Megalodesulfovibrio gigas DSM 1382 = ATCC 19364: one gene and its partner. The protein of the gene in region 1 interacts with the protein of each later gene in a pairwise test. Links are inferred from orthologs where the notes say so. Each region holds a gene or a part of one and is shown on either strand. Other genes may lie near its edges.

Region 1 (3,013 bases):
GGCGAACACGCTGCTGCCATTGTCGGCCAGGGCCTCGAAAAGGTAGGGATTGAGGCCGCGTTTGCGCAGGGTGTCCGCCAGCACGCGGGCCGGTTGTTCATGGTCGAACCGTTCGGCCATGATGGCGAACTGCGCGCCTTGCGGGGCCGCTGCGGCGGGGCAGGGCCGCCATGCCCACGCGAGGACGGCGAGGCAGCCGAGGCCAAGGGCACATGCCAAGCCACCCCGCGCCATCCGGACGATGTGAAATCCCTGCGTGCGCATTAATCCACCCCCCGACCCGGGTACATCCTGAATGACGACACTGGGGGATTGTTAAAAAAAGACTAGAAAATAGCAAGCTTTTTGCCGGCGCAGCACAACAAAAACTGCAGTTTGTCAAATCCCCTGCTGTTGGTGTACGGTGCCGCCACCCCGGGAGGCGCATTCTGCCTGCCGCCATGCCCGCGCTTCCCTCACGGAGAGCATATGCACCCCATCGATTGGAACGAGTCCCTTCATATTGGCGTTGCCACCATCGACGAACAGCACGGCCGCCTCACGGACACCATCAATGCCCTGCTGCTGGCCTACATGCAAGGACAGGAGCGGGAGGTGCTTGCCGGCATCATCAACGAACTGCACGACTATGCCCACACGCATTTCGCCACGGAAGAATCCTTGATGCGGCGGTTTGATGGGCAATACAGTGAGCTGACCATCCATCTGCAGCAGCACACCATGTTTTTTACCAGGATTGTGGATTTCCTGCTGGAATACGTCGGCGATCCTCAGGGTGAACTCACGCCCGAGGTGCTGGACTTCCTGACCGACTGGTGGAAAACTCACGTGACCGGCATTGACGCCCGGTTTGGAAAATTTTTGAATCAGCAAGGCATTCAATAACGACTTCCTTGTCATTTCGACCGGGGCGGCGCCGTCCCGGTCGCAACCGCCTCTCAAGGAGCACACAGGCATGGGCGCACAGCAATTCGTCGTGGCCGTGGCCGGCGCCACGGGCGCCGTTGGCAGAGAAATGCTCAAGATTCTGGAAGAGCGCGACTTCCCCGCATCCAAGGTCATCGCCTTGGCGTCCTCCCGGTCCGCGGGCAGCACCGTGCCGTTCAAAAACACGGAACTCCTGGTGGAAGAGCTCACCGAAGCCTCCTTCCAGGGAGTGGATATCGCCCTGTTCTCCGCCGGCGGGAGCACGTCCGAAAAATTTGCGCCGTATGCCGCCGCCGCTGGCTGCGTGGTGGTGGATAACTCCAGCGCCTGGCGCATGGACGACCGTTGCCCCCTGGTGGTGCCGGAAGTGAATCCGGACGACCTGGACTGGCACAACGGCATCATCGCCAATCCCAACTGCTCCACCATCCAGATGGTGGTGGCCCTCAAGCCCCTGCACGATGCCGCCACCATCACCCGCGTGGTGGTCTCCACGTATCAGGCTGTGTCCGGCACCGGGCAGAAGGCCATTGAGGAACTGGAGCGCCAGGTGCGCGGTCTGATGGGCGGCCAGGAGGTGGAGAACAAGGTCTACCCGCACCGCATCGCCTTCAACGTCCTGCCGCAGATCGACGTCTTCCTGGAGAATGAATACACCAAGGAAGAAATGAAAATGGTGCACGAAACCAAGAAGATCATGGGGGATGACTCCATCCGCGTCACTGCCACGGCTGTGCGCGTGCCGGTCTTCTTCGGCCATTCGGAATCCGTGAACATCGAAACGGCAAAGAAGCTCACCGCCAAGGAAGCCCGGGCTGTGCTCGCCCAGGCCCCCGGCGTGCGCGTGCTGGACAACCCTGGCGAGAAGATCTACCCCATGCCCATCAATGCCGGCGGCATGGACGACACCTACGTGGGCCGCATCCGCGAGGACGACACCATCGAAAACGGCCTCAATCTTTGGGTGGTGGCGGACAACCTGCGCAAGGGCGCGGCCCTGAACGCCGTGCAGATCGCCGAAACCCTGGCCGCCCGCGGCCTGGTGCGCGTGCAGGACAGGAACGTGTTCGAAACGAAGTAATCCGGGCGCGTCGAGCTGCTCCCCAACACGGGAAACAGCCCCGGCCCGCCTTGCTTGCTGCAATCAAACCCTAGTTTGAGATGGAAAGACGCGAGGGGAACACATCAACACGATGCCCCTCGCTTTTTCCGTTCTCGCGGAGATGTCTCATGGACGTGCTCGACAGTCAGGCGTTTCTGGAACGATTGGTCGGCCAGCCCAGGCCCGGCAGCCAGAACTATCTGGCCTGCTACAACCACCAGGTTCGCGCCTGCACCACGGATCCGGCCCTCATGCTCCTGCCCCTGGACGATCACCTTGTCCACCGGGGCGACGGGCTCTTTGAAACCCTCAAGTGGGAAGACGGCCGGCTCTATCAGCTGGAGCCCCACGTGGGCCGGCTCTCCCGCGGTGCGGCGGCCATCCACCTGAATCCGCCCTGCCCGTGGGAGGAAATCGCCTCCCTGACCGTGGAAACCGCCCGTCTGGCCAATCGGCCCCATGGCTACGTGCGCATTCTGCTGGGCCGCGGCGTGGGCGGCTTTGGCATCGACATGGCCGAATGTCCCGTCGCCTCCCTGTTCATCATCACCTATGCGTACACGCCCAAGCCCGAGAGCTTCTACGACAAGGGCGTCACCGCGGCCAAGGTCTCCACGCCGGCCAAGCAGGGCTGGTTTGCGCGCATCAAGTCCACGGACTACCTGCCCAACGCCCTGATGAAGCGCGAGGCCAAGGCCCTGGGCGCGGATTTTGCCATCTGTTTTGATGAACACGGCTACCTGGCCGAGGGCGCCACCGAGAACATCTGCATGGTGGACCGGCACGGCAAGCTGGTGATTCCCGAGTTTGACCGTGCCCTGGCCGGCACCACGGTGGTGCGTGCCGTGGAGCTCATCAGCAACGAGGTTCCGGTGCTCCGCCGGCCCGTGCACGAGGATGAGCTGCTGGAGGCCAGGGAGCTGCTGGTGGTGGGCACCACCTGGGACGCCATCGGCATTGTGCGCTACAACGACAAGCCCGTGC
Region 2 (2,923 bases), 490 kb from region 1 along the record:
CAGGCCCAGAGCACGATGACTATCAACGCCACCGTGACCGTGCCGGCCACATACGGCAGTGCGAAATGGATGTTGGCCAGGCCGATGGACGGGACGATCCACAACAGGGCCAGCCCGCCGGTCATCAGCAGGCTGGTGGCGGTGATGAGCCCGAGAAACAGTCGCTTCCGGGCGGCGGTGTCGTCTGCCGCAAAGTGTTTCATGGGGTGCATGAGCCGTCTGCAAGGGGTTGGGACGCCGATGCTTCCCCGCATAGCGCAAAAAGAGAGGGAAGAAAACCGGGAAATCAGGAATCGACAGCTTCGCCTGACCCTTCGGCTTCGCCAAGCACCACGGCCTCGCCGGCGGCGCGGGAGAGGTAGCCATTGATAAAGGCGCGGGCGTCCATGGAGCAGCGGCCGGCCGGGCACAGGCTGGGCAGCAGGTAGGCCTTGTCTGCGCAGGCCACGGCCAGCTGGTCGTCGGTAAGGCCCAGCACCGTGCCGGGGGGCACAGGCTGCGTCAAGGGCTCGCCCACCAGACCGGGAGACAGGGACAGGCGGATGGATTCGGCAGCGCCGGCCGGCTTCCAGAATGTGTACGCCCCTGGCCAGGGATGCATGGCCCGGATGCGGTTATGCACGGCCATGGCCGGCTGGTTCCAGAAAATTTCGCCCTCTTCCTTGCGCAGCTTGGCGGCGTAGGTGGCGCGGTCGCTGTTCTGGGGGATGCGCGGCAGGGTGCCCGGCTCCAGGCGCTCCAGGGCTTTCACCAGCAGCGCGCCGCCCATGGCGGCCAGTTCGTCATGGATGATGGCCGCGGTGTCCTGATAGCCGATGATGAGCGTCTGCTGCAGGCAGATGTCGCCGGTGTCCAGCCCGGCATCCATCTGCATGATGGTGATGCCGGTGGCCAGTTCGCCGTCCAGGATGGCCCGCTGGATGGGTGCGGCGCCGCGGTATTTGGGCAGGAGCGAGGCGTGGACGTTCAGGCAGCCGTACCGCGGGGCATCCAGCACGGCCCGGGGCAGGATGAGCCCGTAGGCAGCCACCACGGCCACGTCCGGGGCCAGGTCCGTCACCAGACGCAGGTGTTCTTCGCCCTTGAGGGTCAGGGGCTGGAACACGGGCAGGCCGCGGGCCAGGGCCAGCTGCTTGACCTCGGGCGGGCGCATCTTGCCGCCGCGGCCGGCGGGGCGGTCCGGTTGGGTGAACACGCCCACCACCTCGCCCTGGGGCCAGGACAGGATGGACTCCAGCACCGTGGCCGCAAAGCCGGGCGTGCCCATGAAGATGATGCGCATCGGCGTTCCTTGCACTCGCTACGCGCGTTTGACGCGTTTGGCGATCTTGCGTTCATACATGCTGCGTTTGAGCCGGCCCACCTTGTCGATGAGCAGCACGCCCCGCAAATGATCGATTTCATGCTGCAGGCACACGGCCAGGAGCCCTTCCGCCTCGATGACCACCTCATTGCCTTCCAGATCCTGCCCGCGGACACGCACGACTTCGGCGCGTTCCACATTGGCCCGGAACTGCGGCAGGGAGAGGCAGCCTTCGTCGCTGTCGATGCAGCCCTCGGCGTGTTCGATGACCGGGTTGAGCAGGGTGATGAGCTGCTCGCGCTTGTCCGGCCCGGTCACGTCCACCACGATCATGCGCAGGGGCTGCCCGATCTGCGGCGCGGCCAATCCAATGCCCTGGCTGGCGTACATGGTGGCGGCCATGTTCCGCGCCAGATCCATGATTTCGTCGGTCACGGCCCGCACGGCAGTGCATTCCCCGCCCAGCACGGGATCCGGCCAAGTGCACAGGGGAAGGATCTTGCCGTCGAGGGGACGTTCCAGGGTCTGTTCAATGTCCATGTCGTTCACAGTAACCACGCTTCCAAAAGGAGGCAACCCGCAACAGAGACGAGGGCAAATTACGTTTGAAAGAGGATATTGCGAGAGCGGAACCCTTTTGGAAAAAGGTTCTCCCCCTCTCGCGCTCTCCCCCTCCAAAACNCTTTCTTTAGAAAGGTTTTCCCCCGAGAGTTCTTTTCAAAAACAACGAGCGCTAGGCCTTGGCGCTTTCGCGCAGTTTGAGCCCCAGATCCCGCAACTGGCGGGCAGAGACGGCGGAGGGGGCCTCGGTCATGGGGCAGGAGCCTTTCTGCGTCTTGGGGAAGGCGATGACGTCGCGGATGGACGTGGCCTTGCACAGGAGCATGACAATGCGGTCGAAGCCGAAGGCGATGCCGCCGTGCGGGGGCGCGCCGTGGTCCAGGGCCTCCAGCAGGAAGCCGAATTCCTCCTCGGCCTGCTCCTGGCTGAAGCCCAGGGCCGTGAACATGGCTTCCTGCATGGGCCGGGTGTGGTTGCGGATGGAGCCGCCGCCGATCTCGTAGCCGTTGAGCACCATGTCATAGGCGCGGGCCTTGGCCGTGCCAGGGTCCGCAGCCATGGTGGAGGCAAAGGCATCCTGCACCGAGGTGAAGGGATGGTGCCGGGCCACCCAGCGCTTTTCTTCGGGATCGAATTCAAACAGCGGGAAGTCCGTGACCCAGGTGAAGGCGAAGGCGTCCGGATCGATGAGTCCGAGCATCTCGCCCAGGCGATTGCGCAGCTGGCCCAGGGCGGTGTTGACCATGTCCGCATCCCCGGCCTGGAAGAACACCAGGTCGCCCACCTGCATGTTCAGGGCGGCCTGCAGGCCGGCGCGTTCCTCGTCGGACAGGAACTTGGCAAAGGGCGACTGCCATTCGTTTTCCCGCACCTTGATCCAGGCCAAGCCCTTGGCGCCGTAGATCTTGACGAATTCCGTCAGGTCGTCGATTTCCTTGCGGGTCATGGACTCGCCGCCGGGCACGCGCAGGCCCTTCACCAGGGCGGCCTGGGCAAAGACCTTGAATTGCGAGCCGCGCACCACGTGGGTCACGTCGGTCAGGGGCAGGTCGAAGCGCA

The links. Proteins that work in one complex are often made in the same cells at the same time.
Region 2: the proteins of DGI_RS01950 (region 1) and def interact in binary tests that used the Escherichia coli proteins (3 or more experiments, as listed by UniProt). The link is inferred for Megalodesulfovibrio gigas DSM 1382 = ATCC 19364 from one-to-one orthologs.

Annotation. Positions count from the first base shown.
Region 1 is NC_022444.1:442,635-445,647, reverse strand. The notes cover bases 41-2,981. They hold DGI_RS01950 (aspartate-semialdehyde dehydrogenase), read left to right. Parts: upstream 41-955; coding sequence 956-2,008; downstream 2,009-2,981. Other genes in these bases: DGI_RS01945 (aminotransferase class IV), read left to right, coding at 2,158-2,981; DGI_RS01955 (bacteriohemerythrin), read left to right, coding at 469-885; DGI_RS01960 (SPOR domain-containing protein), read right to left, coding at 41-219. Also shown: more of DGI_RS01960, read right to left, coding at 1-40; more of DGI_RS01945, read left to right, coding at 2,982-3,013.
Region 2 is NC_022444.1:928,605-931,527, reverse strand. Bases 73-2,923 are described here. They hold def (peptide deformylase), read right to left. Parts: upstream 1,844-2,923; coding sequence 1,301-1,843; downstream 73-1,300. Other genes in these bases: aspS (aspartate--tRNA ligase), read right to left, coding at 2,037-2,923; fmt (methionyl-tRNA formyltransferase), read right to left, coding at 287-1,282; DGI_RS04070 (DUF116 domain-containing protein), read right to left, coding at 73-212. Outside these bases: more of DGI_RS04070, read right to left, coding at 1-72. UniProt on the Escherichia coli protein: Removes the formyl group from the N-terminal Met of newly synthesized proteins. Requires at least a dipeptide for an efficient rate of reaction. N-terminal L-methionine is a prerequisite for activity but the enzyme has broad specificity at other positions.